3 regions of the Pseudoalteromonas sp. Isolate6 genome follow, and region 3 is predicted to be linked to each of the others. Evidence: predicted binding sites of a transcription regulator. Region 3 holds the regulator's gene; each other region holds the start of a gene.

What was found. The regulator sigma-54, encoded in region 3, starts transcription at its own class of promoters, with help from an activator protein. The targets are predictions, from matches to a motif close to GTTGGCACGNNNNTNGNNT.
Region 1: a site for sigma-54 is predicted at 2,595-2,613, ahead of L1D50_RS03085 (FimV/HubP family polar landmark protein). Genes of this name have one in related genera too.
Region 2: a site for sigma-54 is predicted at 4,000-4,018, ahead of flgJ (flagellar assembly peptidoglycan hydrolase FlgJ). Genes of this name have one in related genera too.

Annotation. Positions count from the first base shown of each region.
Region 1 is NZ_JAKEVK010000012.1:16,623-22,678, reverse strand. It holds gene L1D50_RS03085 (FimV/HubP family polar landmark protein) at 1-2,534, opposite strand, end outside; gene L1D50_RS03080 (aspartate-semialdehyde dehydrogenase) at 2,824-3,840, opposite strand; gene L1D50_RS03075 (4-phosphoerythronate dehydrogenase) at 3,878-5,002, opposite strand; gene L1D50_RS03070 (DUF6419 family natural product biosynthesis protein) at 5,086-5,406, opposite strand; gene fadE (acyl-CoA dehydrogenase FadE) at 5,939-6,056, shown strand, end outside.
Region 2 is NZ_JAKEVK010000053.1:2,301-8,356, reverse strand. It holds gene flgE (flagellar hook protein FlgE) at 1-437, shown strand, start outside; gene L1D50_RS09890 (flagellar basal body rod protein FlgF) at 561-1,325, shown strand; gene flgG (flagellar basal-body rod protein FlgG) at 1,342-2,130, shown strand; gene flgH (flagellar basal body L-ring protein FlgH) at 2,147-2,830, shown strand; gene L1D50_RS09875 (flagellar basal body P-ring protein FlgI) at 2,883-3,950, shown strand; gene flgJ (flagellar assembly peptidoglycan hydrolase FlgJ) at 4,060-5,034, shown strand; gene flgK (flagellar hook-associated protein FlgK) at 5,036-6,056, shown strand, end outside.
Region 3 is NZ_JAKEVK010000017.1:7,831-19,939, reverse strand. It holds gene mgtE (magnesium transporter) at 1-1,277, opposite strand, end outside; gene L1D50_RS04160 (HPr family phosphocarrier protein) at 1,628-1,897, opposite strand; gene rapZ (RNase adapter RapZ) at 1,898-2,764, opposite strand; gene ptsN (PTS IIA-like nitrogen regulatory protein PtsN) at 2,757-3,215, opposite strand; gene hpf (ribosome hibernation promoting factor) at 3,217-3,504, opposite strand; gene L1D50_RS04140 (RNA polymerase factor sigma-54) at 3,534-5,033, opposite strand; gene lptB (LPS export ABC transporter ATP-binding protein) at 5,080-5,805, opposite strand; gene lptA (lipopolysaccharide transport periplasmic protein LptA) at 5,805-6,347, opposite strand; gene lptC (LPS export ABC transporter periplasmic protein LptC) at 6,337-6,891, opposite strand; gene kdsC (3-deoxy-manno-octulosonate-8-phosphatase KdsC) at 6,888-7,439, opposite strand; gene L1D50_RS04115 (KpsF/GutQ family sugar-phosphate isomerase) at 7,439-8,410, opposite strand; gene L1D50_RS04110 (calcium/sodium antiporter) at 8,420-9,379, opposite strand; gene L1D50_RS04105 (ATP-binding cassette domain-containing protein) at 9,554-10,354, shown strand; gene mlaE (lipid asymmetry maintenance ABC transporter permease subunit MlaE) at 10,357-11,136, shown strand; gene mlaD (outer membrane lipid asymmetry maintenance protein MlaD) at 11,150-11,695, shown strand; gene L1D50_RS04090 (ABC transporter substrate-binding protein) at 11,698-12,109, shown strand, end outside.

The DNA of each region.
Region 1 (6,056 bases), on a different contig from region 3:
ACTAATGCATCTAGTTCATCATTTGCCAGATCATTGGACTCTTCTTCCTGCTCTGGCAAAACATCTTCTGATGTTTCGTCAACTAATGTATCTAGTTCATCATCAGCCAGCTCATTGGACTCTTCTTCCTGCTCTGGCAAAACATCTTCTGGTGTTTCGTCAACTAATGTATCTAGTTCGTCATTTACCAGTTCATCAGATTCATCTTCCAGCTCTGGCAAAACATCTTCTGGTGTTTCGTCAACTAATGTATCTAGCTCATCATCAGCCAGTTCATCAGATTCTTCTTCCAGCTCTGGCAAAACATCTTCTGGTGTTTCGTCAACTAATGTATCTAGCTCATCATCAGCCAATTCATCGGTTTCTTCTTCCTGCTCTGGCAAAACATCTTCTGATGTTTCGTCAACTAATGTATCTAGTTCGTCATTTGCCAACTCACCGGACTCTTCCTCCAGCTCAGGTAATGCATCCTCTTGTGCCTCATCTAATAAAGCGTCGATATCATCACCAGCCAGCTCATTAGACTCTTCTTCTAGCTCAGGTAATGCATCCTCTTGTGCCTCATCTAATAAGGCGTCGATATCATCGCCTGCCAGCTCACTGGACTCTTCTTCTAGCTCAGGTAATGCATCCTCTTGTGCCTCATCCAATAAGGCATCGATATCATCGCCAGCCAGCTCACCGGATTCTTCCTCCAGCTCAGGTAATGCATCCTCTTGTGCCTCATCTAATAAGGCGTCGATATCATCGCCAGCCAGCTCACCGGACTCTTCTTCTAGCTCGGGTAATGCATCCTCTTGTGCCTCATCTAATAAAGCATCGATATCCTCGCCAGCCAGATCACTGGACTCTTCTTCTAGCTCAGGTAATGCATCCTCTTGTGCCTCATCTAATAAGGCATCGATATCATCACCGTCAAGCGTATCCGGCTCTTCGTTAATTTCTGCTAACGCATCGTCTTGAACTTCATTTAACAGAGCATCAATATCATCGCCCGCAAGCTCATTGTTTGGCTCCTCAAAGTCGGGCAGTGCATCATCGTCAGCATCTTGGGCAGCATCAAGTAGCGCGTCGATATCATCAGCCTCAACTAAGCTTTCACTATCAAAATTGCCGCTAAATTCGGGTTCTTCATCTAGCGCACCATCAAGAATTGAATCGATATCATCATCGCTAGCAACAGCACCCTGTTCATCTGCAAGCTCCTCACTCAGGGCTGCAAGTGCATCATCGCTAACATCAATTTCTTCATCCTGAGATTCGTTGAACAAATCATCTAGATCACTGTCACTTAAAATATTTTGACTATCATCAACATCGAGCGAAACTTCATCACCAGCCTCATCGAAGCTCTGTTGCATAAAGTCTTCGTCATGATCATCACCAAACGAAATATCTTCGTTTAGTAAACTATCAAGTTCGTCTTGATCTAGCGTATCACTCCCTTCATCGAAGTCATCATCAAGTGAGTCAAAGGTAATTTCATCGTCTTCAGGCAAGATATCGTCATCTAACTGTACGCTTGCGCCCAGCGCGTCTTCATCGTCGCCCATTCCGATATCAAGTGGGTCTGGCTCTGGGTCAAACGCAGTCGCAGCGGTTGCAGCGCCCGCAGCAGCAGCGCCTGTAGCAGCGGATGGTGTTTGCGGAAGAAAATCATCGTCATCTGTTGACGCCTGAGATTGACTTTTCTTCCGGCGAAACATGACAAATCCAGCAATTGCTAATAGTGCTGGTAATGTGGCAAGTAACGCAATTCCAGCTGGCGAGCTAAAGAATGCGCTTAACTCGCTACTTTCTTGCGCTTTTGCCTGAGCCGCCTGCTGATCAATCATTTCATTTTGTAAGTCAATAACAGCCTTTAGCTGTTGTTGGATTTCGCTGTCTTTACCAAGTTGGGTACGAACCGTTTGAAGCTCGGTAGAAATAGCACCAAGCTGTTGCTTTAACTTATTGTTTTCGGATAGGATTTCTTCAACATTACGCACTGAGGACTTGAACTCTTTTTGTAAGTCCATCAGCCGCATGTCCTGCTCCATTTTTAAAGAGCGCAGTTGATTAGTCAGGTCTTCTTTTGCTTCTTCTACATCGACTTTACGAGCTTGCGTAACCTTTTTCTCAGCTTCGTTTATTGCATTTGGATTCAATAATCCCTTACGCTTCATTTCCCAAAGTTTGTCATCTTGATCCGACTTTTGCTTTGCCAACTCAGGGTTAACACTGCGAATTTCATTGATGGTAGGAATACGTAAATACGCCCCATCCTGCATATGGTTGAGGTTTTTATCTAGAAATGAATTAGGATTTTTATCGTAAAGCGCCTTCATCACCTGATAAATGGTGACCGAGTCATCTGGTCGCACTTTTTGTGCTATACGCCACAACGTATCCGTGGGTCTGATAGGCCCTATTGACCGACCTTGAGCCCCATAATCAACCCCTTTAGGGCCTTTTAGCACTACCCCCTCTTGGGTATATACTGGTGTGGCAATCAGTGCGAATACAAAGATACTAAATAAGGCTAAACCGCGCATGCCGATCCTTTACTCAAATGTTTAACACCCGTTAAACGACATTTTATTATTATGGCTTTGAAGCAAGCTCTATTCCAAATGCAAACTATAAACCAGATATGTTGGAATATCCATTGCAACGTATTGAAAGGTAACATGGTTATAATGCTTTTTACTGATTTTGGAATAGCAGATATAGGTGAAGAATAGTCAAGTATTTGACTTAACGGCAAACTTCTTGGCAGAAGTTTGCCGTTATAGCGCAAAGAAGTAAGCAAAACTCTGCTTACTTTGCGATATCAATGGATACTTATAGATAGCTTTCTATCAGGGCTTCTGCAATTTGGATGCTATTTGTTGCGGCACCTTTTCTGGTGTTGTCTGATACCACCCATAAGTTTAAGCCCAGTGGATGTGAAATATCTTGCCTTACACGACCTACATAAACGGTATCGTTACCACTTGCATCACTTACCGGTGTTGGGTAGTCGTTTTCGTCTTCAATTAACTCAACACCCGGCGCACCAGCAAGTAACTGCTTAATATGTTCAAGATCATAAGGCATGCGCGTTTCAAGATGAATGGCTTCAGCATGACCAAAAAACACAGGAACGCGAACCGCAGTCGGGTTAACCAAAACACTTGAGTCGCCCAAGATTTTTTGCGTTTCCCACACCATCTTCATTTCTTCTTTGGTGTAACCATTTTCTTGGAACGCATCAATTTGAGGAATGACGTTAAAAGCGATTTGTTTGCTAAACACTTCGTTTTCCATCGGTCTTGCATTCATTAAGTTTGCAGTTTGCTTAGCCAACTCATCTACCGCTTCTTTACCTGCACCAGATACCGCTTGATAAGTTGAGACATTAATTCTGTCAATGCCATAGGCATCATAAATTGGTTTAAGCGCCACTAGCATTTGGATTGTAGAGCAGTTTGGGTTAGCAATGATGTTACGATTTCTAAAATCTGCAAGACTGTCTTTATTCACCTCAGGAACCACTAATGGAATATCAAAGTCGTATCTAAAATGTGAGGTATTGTCTATAACAATACAGCCAGCTTCAGCGGCGATAGGTGCATATTTCTCCGACACGGAACCACCCGCTGAAAACAAACCGATGTGGGCATTAGAAAAATCAAACTCTTCAACATCCAGAACTTCGATTTTTTCACCCATAAAGTCAATTTCTTCACCCGCACTTCGGCTACTCGCGAGTGGATACAGCGTGTCTACAGGAAATTTCCGTTCCGCTAGTAATTCGATAATTTGCTTGCCAACAAGACCTGTTGCGCCAAGTACCGCAACATTATATTTTTGCGACATTATTTTTCCTCATTCTGTAAAATACCAACCACAGCACTTAACTCTTGTGCTCAGAAAAGCCAAGCTGGTAAAGCTTTTCACTGATTGGTGAGTCATTATTGACTGCAATTGTACTAAATTCTCGACGCACGGGATATGCTTTACGCAAGGTATCAAAGCCCAATGTGTTTAGCTGTTTTCTCATGATGCCATCATCACGGCGAATGTCATAAACAAGATGCGCTAAATTGATAATATCCTGCTCGTTGGCTGTGCGTTGCAACTGGCAGCCGGTGACACTTGGTTTAGGGAGAAAATCACTAATCGTTTTGCTGGCTGGTAAATCGAATTCCCGGCATACAGCTTCGTATAACATTTGCGTCCCTCGTGCCTTGCCTTCTAGCGTGTGGCCAGCAATATGTACAGATGCAAAGCGAGTATACTGCAGTAACGGTTGTAAAATATTCGGCTCATTTTCCCAAACGTCTAAGATCAGCTCAAGCGCTTGCCCACCCTCTACCGCATGCAAAAGCGCTTGATTATCGATAACATCTCCACGGCTTGCATTGACTATTACCGTACCCGGCTTTAATGCCGCTATCCGCGATGCGTCAAGTAGATGAACCGTTTTATGCGGACCCTGCTTAACTAATGGAACGTGAAATGTCACAATATCCGCGCGAGCCAAAGCTTCATCTAACGCTACATGTGAATCCAATGTCCCCGCTTGCTGCCTTACGGGGTCACACAATAATATCGTAAGACCAAGCCCTTTAAGCTTTGATGCCAAACACGCGCCAATATTACCAACCCCAATGATGGCAATCGTTTTATCTTGAAGTGGCGTGGAGGTTTCTTGTGCATATGCAAGTAGAGCGCTTATCACATACTCGGCAACAGCTATCGCATTACAGCCTGGTGCGCTGCTGAACGAGATATTGGCGCTGGCCAGCAATGAGGTATCAATATGATCAATTCCGATTGTCGCAGTCCCAACAAACTTCAGTCTATCTGCTTGTGCTAACAGGGCCTTGTTGACCTTAGTAACTGAGCGAGTCAACAGAATATCGACATTTTTTAGCTCGTCAGGTTGAAGGCTACGGCCATCAAACCGAGTTACCTCACCAATTTCACCGAAGAATGACTCAACTAAGGGCATATTTTGATCAGCTAATATTCGCATGCGGGTTTCCTGTCACCTATTGTCTCGAGTATTCAGGCGATAACGCATCGCCTGAGTCGAGTCTAACATGGCAAGGTAGGCGACTAATAATAAAACCTTTTATTTTGTGTCACCGCTTTATTGCAACCAAAGGCTATTGCAAAAAACATCACACAGCACACAAAAACGACCGCCCCTTTTAGACTTAACCAGCCACCTGAATCAAGTAAAGGGCAAAATGTCATGGCCAACACGTTAATACAGCACAGTAATAAAGCCCAACGGGTATAAGCACGATAGCCAAGCAACGCGGCAAACAAACTACTAAAAACATTAAAAAGTACCGCCTCAGGAAAGAGGTGGAAAGCAGATAACATAGCCGCAAAGGCCAAAGAAGTGATGATATAAAAAATACTCTGCTGCATTTTGTTTCTCCTTAACATGGACAGCAATATCAACCGCTACACTAGGTCGTGGCGGTAAATCCTAACTCACATAGCTACCAAGAAAATGGACTGCATTTGCTACTCCTTAGCAATTCTTAAAAGCACCATTTTGTCGCTATGCTTAACCCAATTGTAGAAACATTAACGTGTATTTCAATGCAAATCAGACATGAAGTTTTGGCAATTATAATGCACAGATAGCGAACTTCGCTGAAAGAAAATTCATGTGCATTTTCGCCACATTACACTACGTTCATTACACTTAAATATCGTTCAGTAATGAATAACGTTGAAAATTCTCTTAGGTTGTAGCTGGGGTGTAATCAATAACTTTTAAATTACTGGCATGAGAAGCATGACTCATTTAACACTCAGATTAAGTACAAAACGTAAATAATATGTCACAACAAGGCATCAACTAATTCGCATACAGGGTATGAAGACGCTTGAAATATCAGCGTTAACCAGCTAGTCTAACTGGGTGGTCAGACCTCTTATAAGGAAGAACAACATGACACTTATATTTGTTCTCGCGTTGTTAGCCTTGCTCAGCGCAGCAAGCTATCATCGCGCAAGCTGGAATACCGCTCTAGGTATTGCAGCAGTTACAATGCTAGTTGGCACCTTTG
Region 2 (6,056 bases), on a different contig from region 3:
CAAATACTGCTCAAAAACTACCAACGCAATACTCATCTGGTCGATTTGAAGTAAAAGCATTGGAGCAAGACGGTGCGACCGTTGGCCGTTTAGCTGGTATTGATATTGGTACTGATGGTAAAGTAGTGGCTTCATATACTAACGGCGACTCAACGTTCTTAGGGCAAGTAGCGCTAGTACGCTTCCCGAATTCTCAAGGCCTTCAGGCGATTGGCAATACTGAGTGGAAGAAGAGCCTATCTTCTGGTGAACCTCTTGCGGGTGAGCCAAACACAGGTACGCTTGGTGGTATTAGTTCATCGGCCCTAGAGCAATCGAACGTTAACCTGACTAACGAGTTAGTAGACCTTATCAGTGCTCAACGTAACTTCCAAGCGAACTCTCGGGCGCTTGAGGTTAACTCTACATTACAACAAAATATATTACAGATCCGATAATATATTATGCCCTCCAAAGGCTGCTCCAAAGGCAGCCTTTTTTATGTCCGTCAAAAACATCTCCTCACTTTGGCACTGTGCTTGCATTAACTAAGTTAAGTTTGAATTTTATAGGTCATCGTCATGGATAAAATGGTGTATATCGCAATGTCAGGCGCTAAGCAGAGCTTACGCGGTGTGGCACTTAAAGCGAATAACCTTGCTAATGCCAACACGACTGGCTTCAAAGCTGATTTTGCACAAGCGCGCTCAATGCAGGCGTTTGGCGAAGGGCTACCTACTCGAGTTTTCGCGATGCAAGAGCGCCCTGGTACTAATATGACTGGCGGTGCAATTGTTGAAACTGGCCGAGAGCTTGATATTGCGGTAGATGACAAGTCGTGGATCAGTGTTGTTGATGCATCGGGTGAAGAAGCTTACACCAAAGTCGGCACACTCAACATTCGTAATGATGGTGCGTTAGTCACCGCTCACGGGCGTCAACTTATTGGCGAAGGTGGGCCCATCGTCTTGCCTATCCCTGTTGATAAGGTGGTTTTTAGTGACGATGGCTCTATTCAAGTGCGTCCACAAGGCGCTCCTGCTAACTTTCTGGAAGTGGTTGATAGGCTGAAAATTATTGAAGCGGATAATAGCAAGCTACAAAAAGGTAATGACGGCCTTTATAGACCAAAAGAAGATAAGCTAGAAGATGGGATTTGTGGCTTTTGTGAAATATCTCCAACCGCAAAAGTGATGAGCGGCTTCTTAGAGATGTCTAACGTCAATCCTGTTCATGAGATGGTCGATATGATCAACCATCAAAGACAATTTGAAATGCAAATTAAGCTGATGAAAACAGCTGAAGAAATAGATGAGCGACACACTTCGCTCCTACGCATAGTTTAAGAGTGAGGTAGAGATTATGAATCCGGCATTGTGGATAAGTAAAACAGGCTTAGATGCTCAGCAAACTGATATTTCAGTTATTTCTAACAACTTGGCTAACGCCAGTACCGTTGGTTACAAAAAGAGTCGGGCGATATTCGAAGACTTACTATATCAAAACATCAATCAACCCGGAGGTCGCAGCTCTCAAGATACAGAGTTACCGTCTGGTTTGATGCTTGGTGCAGGTGCCAAAGTGGTCGCCAACCAAAAGAACTTTTCTCAAGGCAATATGTTAAGTACCGAAAATTCTTTGGATTGGATGATCCAAGGTCCGGGCTTTTTTGAGATTCAGATGCCAGATGGCACAACCGCATATTCAAGAAATGGTCAGTTCACGACGGACGAAGAAGGGCGGATAGTTACTTCAGGCGCGGGTTTTCCTGTGTTACCTGAGATGAACGTACCCGACGATGCACAGTCAATTACTATTTCTCAAGATGGTGAAGTATCGGTGCGAGTTGCTGGACAAGCTGAAAACGTTGTTATCGGACAATTGACAATTAGTGACTTTATTAATCCATCAGGTCTTGAACCGATTGGGCAAAACTTGTACACGGAAACCGCGGTAAGTGGTGCTCCGGTGCAAGGTAACCCAAGTGTTGAAGGGTTAGGTAAGATTGTGCAAGGCGCACTTGAAACGTCAAACGTTAATGTGACGGAAGAGCTTGTAAATCTAATCGAAACACAACGCGTGTATGAAATGAACTCAAAAGTGATTTCAACGGTAGATCAGATGCTGAGCTACATTAATCAACAGCTGTAATTGGGTAGGGGGTATTATGCGTGCATTATATTTAGCCATCGTAACGGTCGCTGCATTATCTGGATGTAGTACAACACAAAATAAAAATGTGGTGCGTGACGATCCGTATTATGCACCTATCTATCCCGAGGATAACCAAGCCCAAATGGTGGCAACAGGGTCATTGTTTAATACGCAGTTTTCCAACGATCTCTATGCTGACAAAAAAGCGTTAAGAGTCGGTGATATTATTACCATCGTACTCAGAGAAACGACTCAGGCAACCAAAGCTGCAAATTCTGAGCTGGATAAATCCAGTGATTCGAGCCTAGACCCTGTGATTGGCCTAGGTGGCAACGCCATTAATATCGGAAAAGAAGCAATACAGTTTGGTGCTAAATCCAGCTCTTCTTTTTCTGGTGACTCGAAGTCTAATCAGTCCAACAGCTTATTTGGTAATATTTCAGTTAATGTCACCCGAGTATTGCCTAACGGTAATTTAGTGATCCGCGGCGAAAAGTGGTTAACCCTTAATACCGGCGAGGAATTTATTCGCTTGGAAGGATTGGTAAGACCTCAAGATGTGACGGCAGATAACACGGTTGAGTCCAATCGAGTGGCAAATGCCAGAATTCAATATTCGGGTAAAGGTGATCAACAAGAAGTACAAAGTGCAGGTTGGTTAACGAGTTTCTTTATGAGCGCGCTGATGCCGTTTTAAGGTGCTGAAAATGAACAATATGTTTAAGAATATTTTGCTTATCGGTGCGGCCATGACGTTGGTTGGTTTTTCTTCTTTGGCTTCTGCTGAGCGAGTTAAAGACGTCAGTATGGTTGAAGGTGTTCGTTCAAACCAACTGGTTGGCTACGGCCTCGTTGTAGGCTTGCCTGGTACCGGTGAGCAAACCAGATTTACCGAGCAGAGCTTTAAAGCGATGTTGAATAGCTTTGGCATAACGATGCCCGCAAGCTTAAAGCCAAAAATTAAAAATGTTGCGGCTGTTGCGGTTCACGCTGACTTGCCACCTTTTGTTAAACCCGGTCAAACCATTGACGTGACTGTGTCATCTATTGGTAGTGCTGGTAGTTTACGAGGCGGTACTTTACTTCAGACTTTTCTTAAAGGGGTTGATGGTAATGTATATGCAATCGCGCAAGGTAGTTTGATTGTTGGTGGTTTGGGCGCTGATGGTGCCGACGGGAGTCGAGTTGTGATCAATACGCCGACTGTAGGCCGCGTGGCAAATGGCGCGACAGTGGAACGAGCGGTACCAAGTCCGTTTACTCAGGGCGATTACATCACCTTTAACTTGAATAGGCCCGACTTCACTACCGCAAAGCGCTTGGCCGACACGATCAATGGACTTGTTGGACCAAACAGCGCAAAACCTATGGATGCAGCCTCAGTGCGAGTAATTGCCCCAAGAGATCCGTCTCAGCGCGTTGCTTACTTGTCTACGCTAGAGAATCTAGAATTTAAACCCGCAGATACCGCAGCGAAGATCATCGTTAACTCTCGCACAGGCACTATCGTTATTGGCAAAAATGTCAAGCTACAGCCTGCGGCAATTACCCATGGCGGCCTTACCGTAACAATTGCTGAGCAGCAAAATGTATCTCAACCTAATGCGCTGGCGAATGGTGAAACAGCAGTGACGCAGCAAAGTATTATCGACGTAAATCAGGACGACTCTAGAGCGTTTGTATTTGACCCAGGCGTGAGCCTTGATGACTTGGTTAGAGCAATTAACCAAGTTGGCGCAGCACCAGGCGATTTAATGGCGATCCTTGAAGCGCTAAAAGAAGCGGGCGCAATAAATGGTCAATTAGTCGTCATTTGATGTTCTATTATTAATCAACTAGTTAGCCTCACAATTGTGAGGCTTTTTTTTTGGCTCGAATTTTGCATTTCTATTTGTATAGTTATTAACGTCAAACAGTGCTGAGTGTATGAACACCGACCAATTGAAAAATCAAAGCTTTTTCGACCTAGGAAACCTTGATTCGATCCGTAAAGAGGCGCTGAAAGGTGCTGGCGATCAAGGTGCCTCTGATCAGGCATTGAAGAAGGCGGCACAACAGTTTGAGTCTATCTTTACGCAAATGTTGTTACAGAGCATGCGTAAAGCGAATGAGGCGCTAGAGGATAAAGACAGTCCATTTAACTCTAGCGGTGTCAAATTTTTTGAAGAAATGCATGATCAGCAACTTTCGATGCACTTATCTGAGCAGGGCAGCTTAGGACTTGCAGATCTGATTGTGCAACAGTTGTCTCCTAATTCTGAAAAGTATAAGCCTGCTTCTGTAATGAGAGCTGACGGCGATATTTCCTTTAAAAAACAGACGACAGCAAGTGAGAGTGTGAATAAATCCGAACCGCAGGCTGTCAATGTTAAGGCAGATACCTCAAGCGATGAACAAACAGGCTTTGGTTCTCCTGAGGAATTCGTCGACAGAATTTGGGAATACGCTCAAACAGCTGCGAAAAAGCTAGGCTTGAACCCTGCGGTAATGGTTGCACAAGCTGCACTGGAAACCGGTTGGGGTAAACACATCATCAGCAAAAAAGATGGTAGTAGCAGTTTTAACCTATTCAATATCAAAGCGGATAGCCGCTGGAGTGGTGAAAGCGCCAGAAAATCGACACTTGAATTTGAGCAAGGGTTACCGGTGCAAAAGCAAGCCGATTTCCGTGCTTATAAGTCGCTAGAACAAAGCTTTGATGATTATGTCAGTTTTCTAAAAGGTAATCCGAGATATGAGCAAGCCTTAAATAAGGCTGGTGATAGTCATGCCTATCTAAGTGAACTTCAAAATGCAGGCTATGCGACCGATCCGAATTATGCCAACAAAATTAAGTCAGTTTTAAAGCGTATTGATGTATCCGATTTCTTATCCGGTGCGCTAACAAAGGGAGTCAGATGAGATGTCATTTGATCTATTAAATATTGGTGCGGCAGGGGTTAGGGCTAACTCCGAGTTACTACAAACCACCAGTAAAAACATTGCTAACCTAAATACCAAAGGGTATATCCGTGAACGGACTGAGCACGGAACAATGATAGGTGGCATGGTTGGTCGTGGTGAAACGGTGCGTTTGATCAACCAGTTCGCGCAGCAGCAACTGAATCGTGATATTTCCAATCAGTCTTACTATGAGCAGTTTGTCACTGAGGCAAGTCGCGTTGATACATTATTTGCACAAGACTCGAATAGCCTGAGCAAGAGTATCAACTCGATGTTTAATAATTTACAAAGCGCGATTAACTTGCCTTCGTCGACAACTAACCGATCTCTATTCATGACGGGCGCTCAAGGTCTTGTCGATCAAATGGATAGATTGTCAGGTATTGTTGTTGATCAAAACAGTATCGTGAATGAGCAATTGGATATTTTCTCAGAAGAAGCTAATAACCTTGTTCAAAAAATCAGTGAATTGAATAAACAAGTGGCGAGTAAGTCAGCGCTCAATCTTAATAATGTCGATCACAGCGTGCTTAATGAGCGCGATCAAGCAATTAAGGAGCTTGCTGAGCTTGTAGATATAGAAACACTCGACGGTGAAAATGGCGAGAAGCTCGTATTTTTAGGCACTGGGGACGCGCTTGTGATGCAAGGTGGCGCTTTTAATTTATTTGCGATGAAAGGCAACCCAGATCCCAACCATAAAGAGCTAACTCTAGATATTAAAGATAAAAATGTTGTGCAACTTGAGTTAGATAGCGGCAGTTTGAAAGGCAAAATCGGCGGGTTACTGGCATTTAGAGATGAAGTGTTGATCCCGGCACAGAACCAACTAGGTCAAATTGGCCTCGCATTAGCAGATGCTTTTAATCAGCAAAATAGATTGGGAATGGACTTAGATGGCAACATAGGGGGAGACTTATTTAAGATCCCTACCGTGGGCGGCTTTGCTTACAGCGAGAATACAGGCACCGCAGCGCTTA
Region 3 (12,109 bases):
GCTAGTGCTGGGTCGATATTCATTTTCTTTAGCATAATAGGAATACTGGCACCCGCGATACCAGCTGCGACTAAGTTCATAAACATCGCAAAGGCAATAACGGCACCGAGTGTAAAATCCCATTGCCATATAGCAATAACCCCAGCGATCAATACAGACCAAAGCACACCGTTTAGTGCACCGATCGCCAGCTCTTTACCCATTAAAAACTTTTGGTTAGTTTGGTTAATATGACCAAGGGCAATACCACGAATAACTAGAGTTAGTGTTTGGCTACCGGCAACGCCACCCATACTTGGCACTATGCCATTTAACACTGCGAGAATAGGTAAAATATCCAGAGTACCTTCGAAGAAGCTCGCAACAAACGCAGCCATCAAGGCGGTTAGCAGGTTAATCCCAAGCCAAATAGAGCGGCGCTGGCTACTTTTTAGAACTGGCGCAAAAGTATCTTCTTCATCTTCAAGACCTGCCATACTTAATAAGCTGTGCTCGGCATCTTCACGGATAACGTCAACAACGTCATCAATGGTGACACGACCAAGCAAATGAGCGTTATCGTCAACGACAGGAGCAGAGATCCAGTTGTGGCGCTCAAAAAGCTGCGCCACTTCAGATTCGTCCATAGAGATAGGGATCGTTTCTTTATCTTCATCCATCCAGTCTCGAACCATACTGTCAGGAGATTTAGTTAATAAAGTATTGACTGATAAGGTGCCTAAAAAGCAGTTGTCTTTATCAACTACATATAACTCATCTGTACCATTTGGCAACTCACCTTTAAGACGTAGATATCTAAATACAACTTCTAAGGTAACATCGGGGCGAATGGTGACCGTGTCGGTGCTCATCAGGGCACCTGCCGAGTGTTCCTTGTAGGACAATGCTTGTGTCGCACGTTCTCTGTCTTGGCTATCCATCGCGCCAATAACATCTTGGTAGACGGTATCAGGCAGGCTCCTTAGGACATCACCAAGATCATCGTCGTCCATGTCTTCTGTAGCGGCAGCAATTAGCTCCGGCTCCATTTGGGCGATGATCCCAAGTCTTACGTCCTCTGACAGTTCCTCCAAGACATCCCCTTGGATATCTGGGTCGACGAGCTGCCATAACATAGAACGAACTTTATGCGGAGATGACTCTAACAGTAGTGCTGTATCACAAGGTGCCGTCTCTGCGAGCATGCGCCTAACTTGAACAAACTGACCACTGTTTAAGGCTTTGGTTACCTTTTGGAGTTGTTCCAGTGTGTAGTCTTGTTCAAATACTTCAGGCATAGGCATCCTTTTTGATAATAGTGGTGACTATCGTGATTAAGTTAACCCTATTCGTATACTTTATTGCAGAAATCAATTTCTTAATTTGAATGCTATTCGTGTTGTTTCTGCTGGTGGGTTGTTATCGTTAATACACCTTAAAGGTGTACGCAACGATAATTTAAGTTTACCTCGGTAACTAACTTTACCGCACGAAAGAAACCTAAATTGGTATTACAGTGTAACTCAGTTTACTGGGAACTACCAAGGTTTACGCTTAATTATGAGAGACTTATTAGACCACTTTGGTTACGGAGGAGGGGGAGATTAGCAGGGAGTAAATGAATCAGGCCTTATTGTTTTACCGGCGGTTATTCGGATTCATTAAACTTATTTTCTATCAGTCCACCAATGGCATCTAATGCATATTGAGCATCAGGGCCTTCGCAGACAACTCGTACCTCTTTGCCTTGGCTACTTTCAAGTAACAGCAGTGCTAGAACGCTATCAGCAGCTGCGCTTTTGTCTCCTTGATATAAGGTCACTTCGGCATCAAATTGGGTAGCTAATTGAGCAAGAACCGTCGCAGCTCGGGCATGCAGACCTAGCTTGTTCTGGATTAAAAACGTATCTTCTAACATTTAACCCTCTTGCTCACGATGACGAATTTTGACGTTAGGGTGGGTTTTAGCAAAACGCTCGCCTATGGTTTGTGCGAGGTATACCGAACGGTGCTGCCCTCCAGTGCATCCTATTGCGATTGTTAGATAGCTGCGATTGTTACGTTCTAAGTGTGGTAACCAAGTTTGTACAAAGGTTTGAATTTGCCAAGTAAACTTTTGCACTATGCTGTGACTCGACAAATAGTCTTTGACTGGCTGATCTAGGCCCGTGAGCGGCTTAAGCTCAGGTTCCCAATGTGGATTGGGTAAAAAGCGCGCATCAAAAACGTAATCCGCTTGTTTTGGAATACCGTGTTTAAAGCCGAAAGATTCAAAGGTAATAATGAGTTGTTTGTCTTTTTTACCTAAGATTTTTTCGCGAATATCTTCAGCAAGTTGATGAACGCTCAGGCCTGTAGTATCAATGAGGAAGTCGGCGCGAGTGATCAATACATCTAATAATTCTCGTTCTTTCTTAATTGCAACATCTAATGGGAGGTTATGCAGTGAAAGCGGGTGCAAACGGCGTGTTTCTGAGAAACGTTTTATCAGGGTTTGATCGTCACTGTCTAAATAAAACAGGGTAGGTTTGGCGAAGCCTGGTAAGTACTCAAGAATGTCATTAAACTCGTCTTGTTCTTTAGGCAAGTTTCTAACATCAATGCTCACTGCAATTTTATTATAATTGTCGGAAACACTACGGACTAAAGAGGGCAGTAAGTTGACTGGAATATTATCTACACAATAGTAGCCCAAATCTTCCAATACTCGAAGCGCTACAGATTTACCAGAGCCAGATCGGCCACTGATAATGATAAGCTCGAGTCCTTTTTCTTCATCACTCATCAAATTCACCTTGGATCACTGCATATAACTCATCATCACTTTTTGCTTGCCTAAGCATTTTGCAAAAAGACTTGTCTTGGAGTGTATCAGCAATCGCCGCTAAGGTCTTCAGGTGCTGTTGATTATCACCTTCAGGTACGATGAATGCGACAAAAATATCGACCGGCTGCTTATCTATGGCTTCAAACTGGATCCCTTGCTCACTGACAAGTACCATTGCAAGGATTTTATCTAACCCTTCAAGTCGTCCATGAGGAATAGCAATGCCTTTACCAATCCCAGTGCTACCTAATTTCTCTCGCGCCATTAAAGCGTCCAAGATAGCATGCTGACTGGTATTTGGAATTTGACTATGAGCCAGTTCGCTGATGTATTCTAAAATACGTTTTTTGCTATTAAAAAGGACCGCAGCTTTACTGCAGTCCTTGTTCACTAATTCACTTAATTTCATCTTAGTGTCGAGTGAGCTTCTCTTTGTGTTTAATAACTTGACGATCTAGCTTGTTGATAAGGCCATCAATTGCGGCATACATATCTTGATGCTCTGTTGATGCAAATAGTTCGCCGCCGTTTACGTGTAATGTTGCTTCTGCTTTTTGTACTAGCTTCTCGACATCTAGGATCACATGCACGTTATTGATATGATCAAAGTGCCTTTCTAGCTTCGCAAACTTGTTGGTGACATAGTCTCTTAATGAGTCAGTAATTTCTACATGGCGACCAGTTAGATTTAGTTGCATAAGCATTTTTCCTTCTTGGGTTTTACGTCTTATATCAAACTTTTACGCTGATTTGACGGTGGAATGGCCAGGGATTCACGATATTTTGCAATCGTGCGTCTCGCTACCTTAATTCCTTGCTCAGCTAAGATATCTGCAATTTTGCTGTCACTCAATGGCTTCGCGGTATTTTCTGCAGCTATCAGCTTTTTGATAAGTGCCCTAATTGCTGTGGAAGAGCACTCACCTCCATTTTCTGTACTTACATGGCTAGAGAAGAAATACTTCAGCTCAAATATTCCCCGAGGTGTATGCATATATTTTTGTGTTGTCACACGGGAAATTGTGGACTCATGCATCTCAACCATTTCAGCAACATCATTTAGCACCATAGGGCGCATTGCTTCGGGGCCATGTTCAAAGAATGCCTGTTGTTGTTGCACAATGCAATTGGTAACTTTTAATAAAGTATCATTTCGGCTTTCTAAGCTTTTAATAAACCATTTTGCTTCTTGTAAATGAGAGCGAATAAACTGACTATCCGTACTGGATTTCGCCGTTCTAGACATCGCAGCGTAGTGATCGTTTACTCTTATTTTAGGCATAGCATCAGGGTTTAGCTCTACGACCCAACGACCTTTTACTTTTTTCACCGATACATCAGGGATCACATACTCAGGTTCTTCATGAATAATGCTTGCCGCAGGCTTTGGGTTAAGACTATGAATTAGCGTCATCACCTCTTTGAGATCGGCTTCTTTAAGGCGCGTTTTCTTAGCCAAAGTTCGATAGTCACGGCTGGCAAGCAAATCAATATGCTCTGTCAGGATCATTTTCGTTTCGGCAATCCATGGCGTATCTGGGGCGAATTGGTTTAGCTGAATACATAAGCATTCTTGTAAACTACGCGCAGCGATACCAACAGGGTCAAAAAGCTGAATACGTTTGAGTACGGCTTCGACTTCATCTAGCTCAATAGGCTCTTCGCTATCTTCGTCATTAATGCTCTCTAAAATGTCTTCGCAAGAGAGTGTTAAAATGCCTGACAGGTCGACCGCTTCAATAATCGCAATCGCAATAGCTCTATCTGTTGGACTAAATGGGGTCAACTCAAGTTGCCACATGAGATAATCATGGAGAGATTCAGAGGTTTCCCCTTGATAAACATTATCGTCATCAGGGAGTGGACCTGAGCTGGCGGCTGGAGCTGCGCTCATATACTCGTCCCAAGTGACATCCATGGCGAGATCATCGCTCACCGTGTCTTTGCTCATGGCGGTATCTGAGTCTATCTCATAGTCACTAACCGATGCTTCATCGCCTGAATTTTGATTATCTTCAGTGCTGCTCTTTTCTTGGCCGTGTTGGTCAGCATTTTCGCCGTCAGTATTATCACCTTCTTCCACTTCCAATAATGGATTGCTGTCTAATGCTTCTTGTATTTCCTGTTGCAGATCCAATGTACTAAGCTGCAGCAAGCGAATAGCTTGTTGCAGTTGTGGAGTCATTGTAAGTTGCTGCCCCATGCGCAGCTGTAATGATTGCCTCATGTATCTCTAACAATCCTTTTTAACAGTTATTAATACTACGTCTTAACTATAGCTTGAATTGTTCGCCTAGGTAGACATCTCTTACGGTTTGATCTGCCAAAACATGTTCTGGCGTGCCTGCAGCGATTAACTCACCATGTGAAACGATGTAGGCCTTTTCACATACGTCTAGTGTTTCTCTTACGTTGTGATCGGTGATTAATACACCGATACCGCGGTTTTTTAGGTGCTCTATGATTGTCTTTATATCTAACACCGAAATTGGATCAACACCAGCAAAAGGTTCATCTAACAGGATAAACTTGGGATTAGCGGCTAAAGCGCGAGCAATTTCTACCCGTCTTCTTTCGCCTCCCGATAATGCCATACCCTGTGAATCGCGAATATGTTGAATATTAAATTCATCTAATAACTCATTTAGCTCAGCCTCTCTTTCAACTTTAGTTAAGTCTTTTCGAGTTTCTAAAATCGCCATTAAATTTTGATAGACCGTGAGCTTTCTAAAGATTGAAGACTCTTGCGGAAGATAGCCAATGCCAAGTCGCGCGCGGCTATGCATCGGTAGTAAAGTGATGTCTTCGCCATCAATCTGAATAAAACCTTTATCGCTTGGTACTAATCCTACTATCATGTAAAAAGTAGTGGTTTTACCTGCGCCATTTGGGCCTAACAAACCTACAATACTGCCAGCTTGGACACTTAAGCCAACATTCTTGACGACTTCACGACCTTTATAACTCTTTGCTAAACCCGTTGCTTTGAGCTCGCTCATTAATTGTTACCTTCTTCCTGCGCTTTTTTATCTTTTGCGTCTTTTTTATCATCTACAGGAACAAGTATGGTTCTTACACGGGAGTCTTCTTGATCTGAGCGCTCAGCGCTGATCAATTGCTTTTCAATGTCGTAGGTGATGACTTGCGCATTGATTTTTTGCCCAGTTTGATTGATTTCCGCATCGCCAGAAATCACTAGGGTTCCTTTAGCTACATCGTAACGGATTTCATTTGCTTTGGCTTCTAGCAAGTTGCCATCAGGTTGACGTTCGCTAAAAGTGGCAGGGCTGCCAGTTGCAACAAGCAGCTGTTTATTTGTACCAAGCTCTGCGCGGCGGTGAACCTCTAGGCGGTCAGCATTTATTTTTCTGTTGCCATGAATAATTACAACATTCTGTTCAAAAATACCGATATTGCTTTGCAGCTGAGCTTGCTGACGGCCAGCATCAATAATGACTTCATTTTGTTCTGCGGCAATAGCCAGAGTAGAACTTGCAAGCAAGCCGATGCAAACTAGGTTGTTAATGATTTTACTGGTCATAATAAATTGTCTTTGTGTGGTTGATGAGTTCGATCACTTGCTTTTGCAGATCCGCATGTAGCCCTTTACCCGTGATCCTAAGACTAGGACCCGTGATAACAACAGGGTGTTCCGACTTCATCAATTTTTGCTTAATTTCAACTCTTACATTGTCGGCATTAATATCAGTGATCATGGCGTTAGGTGTTAAATTCTTTGCCAATACATTGCCTTCCAAGATTAAAGTATTGTTTTCGTATAATGTTGCTTCCGATGAACTTATTTGCCAATTTTGCTCACCGTTATACAAAGTGAAAATAGGTTTTTCAAAGTGACTAAAGCCAAGATCTTGATACAACTCCATCTTATCAGCAGTTACTTGATAGTTTAATAAGCCATTTTCACTATAGGTCGTTTGTTGAAGCGTGGTTGCAACGTAATCTGGCTTAGCTAACGGTTCATCTTCCTTTGTTGGATCCGTCTCTGATGGATTGAACATGGGTGACCACATCCATATCATTAAAGAAGCGAAAACAATGAGTAAAATGACACGCAATACGGTCATGTACTTGATCCTTTGGAAGTTAATAAGTGCTTCTGGCTAAGCATAATGAGATCAGTAAGCTCTCTCACAGCACCAAAACCACCAGGCATTAAGGTCGTGTAATGAGCGATGTGCTTAACAAGAGGGTGTGCATCATTGACGGCAACGGCGAAACCGACTCGTTCCATTACGGGTAGGTCTGGACCATCATCACCAATATACGCGATTTCATCATCGCTAAGGTTAAGCTTAGCTTTCAGTTCATCATATGCCACTACCTTGTTTTCTTGACCTTGGTAAATATAAGTTACATTTAAACTAGTCATGCGTTGCTGAACAATTTGTGAATGTCTTCCTGTGATCACTGCAACCTCAATTCCACAATCAATCAAAGCCTTAATACCAAACCCGTCTTTGGTATTAAAAGCTTTCAGTTCTTCGCCATTATTGCCAAGGTATATACGGCCATCTGAAAACACGCCATCAATATCACAAATCAATAATTTAATTTGCTTTGCTTTTTCCCAAGCTGTAGTTGAAATTGCCTGATATAAATCTTCAAACTGCATTACAGTACCCCCGCTCTAAGTAAATCCTGCGTATTTAAGGCACCAACCGGAACGTTGTTTTCATTTACCACAATTAAGCCATTAATTCGCTTGGTTTCCATGATATTGAGTACCTCAGCCGCGAGCATATCGGCGCGTGCTGTTGTACTTTTTGCCGTCATTACTTGCGTGATAGGGGTGGTGTGAATATCGATCTTTTGTTCAATAATACGGCGTAAGTCGCCATCGGTAAAAATACCTTGTAATTGTATGTTTTCATCTACGATTGCGGTCATACCTAAACTTTTGGCAGAGATCTCAAACAAGGCCTCTTTAACTGTGCAATGGCTGTCGACCATTGGGATTGCATCTCCTTGATGCATGACGTCAGCAACGGTTAGTAGTAGTCGTCTTCCTAAACTACCGCCAGGATGGGAGAGCGCAAAATCATCAGCCGTGAAGCCTCTGGCTTCAAGTAGCGCAACTGCGAGTGCATCACCCATCACTAGCGTAGCTGTGGTGCTAGCTGTAGGTGCAAGCCCTAATGGGCACGCCTCTTTTGATACTTTGACACAAAGATGGACTGTCGCGTTTAGAGCCATTGTAGAGTTAGGGTTACCTGTCATGGAGATTACTGGCGCACCTAAGCGCTTAATCACAGGTAGGATTGAGATTACCTCTTGGGTTTCCCCCGAGTTGGAGATCATCAATACTACATCATCTTTGGTGATCATACCCAAGTCGCCGTGACTCGCTTCGCCTGGATGAACAAAAAACGCAGGACTGCCGGTACTTGCGAGCGTTGCTGCAATTTTATTACCAATGTGGCCAGATTTACCCATGCCAATTACGATGATCCGGCCTTGGCAGCCAAACATAATTTCACAGGCTTTTGCAAATTGTTGATCAACGAACTGCTGCACTTCTTCTATTGCTGCAAGTTCGGTAGCAAAAACTTGATTTGCAGAATCGATAAATGGGCTCTTTGTCACTAGACTTCCTTAAATGATGTAGTAAATGTAACCGGCGAAGCTTGCGACAAGTATGCCGCCTTCTAAACGGTTAATGCGACGCTTACCTGTCAAGCTGAGGCTCATTAGGATAAGCAGCAGTGTCGCGCCGAGCATAATAAAGATATCACGTGAAGCAATATTGGCGTCGAGGACGGATGGATTCATGATCCCGGCAATCGATAGCACCGCCAAGATGTTAAAAATATTCGAACCAATAATATTACCAAGGGCTAAGTCGTCTTCATTTTTCAACACGCCAGCAATACAGGCGGCAAGCTCTGGTAGGCTAGTGCCAACGGCAATAATGGTTAGCCCTATAAGCAAGTCACTCATACCAAAATATTTGGCTATATCAACGGCTGCACCAACCAAGTAATCCGCGCTAACTGGCAGTAGGATCATTCCTACAACTAACCAAAATAAGGCCTTTTGAGTTGGGATATTATCTGGTACTTCCTCGCAGGCCTCACTTACAAATGGGTCATCGCTATCTCCATCACCACGTTTTGTGATGATGATTAATGTGATCAGAAAAGCGATAAAACCCACTAATAATAAAACACCTTCAACGAAGCTAAAGTGGTTATCACTTACGATATACCACGCAACTAGTGAAACGATAACTAACAGCGGCATTTCGCGGCGTAAAATACCAGAACCGACTGATAGCGGTCTTAATAACGCAGTAAGGCCCAAAACGAGCAAAATATTGGCAATGTTAGAACCTATGGCATTACCTACGGCGGTGTCTGTTTTATCTGCAAGAGCGGCTTGCGCAGCAACCATCATTTCTGGCGCTGAAGAACCCATGGCCACAATAGTTAAACCAACAATTAATGTCGGTACACCAAAGTTTCGTGCAAGAGCAGCCGCACCAAAAACAAAGCGGTCAGCACTCCAAACCAATGCAATGAAGCCAAGAATGAGAATAACAAACGATAAAACCATGAACCTCTAGCCAATAGGATTAAAATTTCGTTAGATACTACCAAAAGCGCTCTGGAAAGTATAAGCAAACCGTTACATTTCACGACTTACAAAATTTTACCAAAACGATTTTCCATCTTGTTTGAAAAAAAAGTATCATACTTGGATGAATATAGTCTGGATCTGGAGAGCGACTTGTCGCAGTCAATTGTAGAAATCAAGGATGTAACCTTCTCTCGGGGTGAAAGGATCATCTACAAAAACATGAGCTTTTCTGTACCAAAGGGCAAAATTACCGCAATAATGGGGCCGAGCGGTATTGGTAAAACCACCATGCTTCGTTTAATTGGTGGTCAGCTTAAGCCTGATAGCGGTGATATTCTTTTTGCTGGAAACAGTATCCCTAATATGTCACGAACAGCTTTGTATCAAGCTCGAACGCGCATGAGCATGTTATTTCAAAGCGGTGCTTTGTTTACCGATATGAGTGTGTTCGACAATGTGGCTTTTCCCCTACGCGAGCATACTGAACTATCTGAAGAGTTAATTCGTTTAGTGGTGTTGATGAAGCTCCAAGCCGTTGGTCTTCGTGGTGCAAAAGATTTAATGCCAGCGGAGCTTTCTGGTGGTATGGCAAGACGTGCTGCTCTAGCGCGTGCTATCGCGCTTGATCCTGAATTAATTATGTATGATGAACCGTTTGCAGGTCAGGATCCGATTTCCATGGGTGTTCTAGTTCGGTTGATTAAGTCTCTGAATGAAGTGTTGGGGTTATCGTCGCTGATAGTCACCCATGATGTCACCGAAGTGCTGAGTATTGCCGATCACGTCGTCATTATTGCTGAGCAAGGTGTGATTGGTACAGGAACCCCTGAGCAGATGCTTGAACACGAATCGCCATTAGTGCAGCAGTTCTTACAGGGCCTTGCGGATGGGCCTGTACCATTCCACTTTAAAGCGCCTGATTATCAGCAAGCGCTGTTGCAAGGAGAGTGAATATGGTCGACTTTTTACAAAAACTAGGCCACAAAACTCTTAGCCGTTTTGCTGCGCTTGGCCGTGCCACAACGATGCTTTTTGGTGCGCTATGTAGCTTACCTAATTTCCGAAAAGGCACGCCACTGTTGATAAAGCAACTTTACATGGTTGGTCATCAGTCATTGTTGATTATCATGGTGTCGGGTTTATTTATCGGCATGGTATTGGCATTACAAGGCTATACCGTGTTGGTTGGATACGGCGCAGAAGATAGCCTAGGGCCTTTGGTTGCTTTGAGTTTACTCAGAGAGCTAGGCCCTGTGGTAACCGCACTCTTATTTGCAGGGCGCGCAGGCAGTGCGTTAACTGCAGAAATCGGTTTGATGAAGGCAACTGAGCAATTATCTAGTTTAGAAATGATGGCGATAGACCCGCTTAAGCGCGTGGTAGCCCCTCGCTTTTGGGCCGGTTTTATTAGTATGCCATTACTCGCACTGATATTCTCTGCGATCGCTATTTTAGGCGCACACTTGGTGGGTGTTGATTGGTTAGGCGTAGATTCAGGTAGCTTCTGGTCAATTATGCAATCGCAAGTGTCGTTTCAACAAGACATCTTAAATGGTCTTATTAAGAGTTTCGTATTTGCACTATTAGTAACTTGGATCGCGCTATACAAAGGCTATGACTGTATTCCTACTTCAGAAGGAATAAGTAAAGCGACGACAGAGACGGTAGTACATTCTTCACTGGCTGTACTTGGCTTTGACTTTGTATTAACAGCGGTTATGTTCTCAAGTTAAAAGGTTTTTAAAAATGAATACACGGAAAATAGAAATTTTAGTTGGCTTGTTCGTGGCGTTGGGCGTTGCTGCATTTGTAATGTTGGCGCTAAAGGTGGCTAACTCAGGCTTAAGCGGCAATGGTGAGACCTACACCTTACAGGCTAAATTCGAAAATATAGGCTCGTTGAAAACCCGTGCTCCAATTAAGGTGGGTGGGGTTGTGATTGGTCGTGTTGATGGAATTCACATCCATCCACAAGAGTTCGTGCCGGTAGTTTCAATGAGTTTAGATAAAAACTACGAGTGTCAGTTTTCTGATACATCGTCGGTTTCGATTTTGACGTCGGGCATTTTAGGTGAGCAATATTTAGGTATTTCTCCCGTTATTGCCGCCGAATCAGCGAAGCAAAAATGTCTTGGTCAGGAAGTAACGAGTGAAGATAGCGTTGATCTAGAGTCTCTCTTTGGTGTGGAAACAAAGGCATTAAAAGACGGTGACATGATCACAGATACAAAATCCGCACTTGTATTAGAAGAGCTAATCGGTCAGTTCCTATTTAATCAAGGGAGCGAGTAAATATGTTAAAAAATATCTATGTAAAATGTCTGACTTTGTTTGTAGCCTTGATGGCTACTGCATTGGTTCAGGCGAAAGAAGTGGACTCAAGCGATCCATACAAAATGGTAGAGCAAGTTGCGGCGCAAACTTTTCAGCGTGTTACCAAAGATCAAAGCATCATTGCAAAAGACAAAGAACACCTACGTGTGATCGTTGAAGAAGAGCTCTTGCCTTACATTGATTACAAATATGCCGCGTATCGTGTACTAGGATCTTATATTCAGACCGTCCGCAATATTGAGGATAAACAAGAGAAAGCAGCAGCTGTTGAGCATATTAAAGAGTTTATTGAAGTATTCAAAAATTACTTGGTAGCGACTTATGCTGGCGTGTTTACTCAATATAAAGATCAGAAAGTAGAATTTGGTGAGC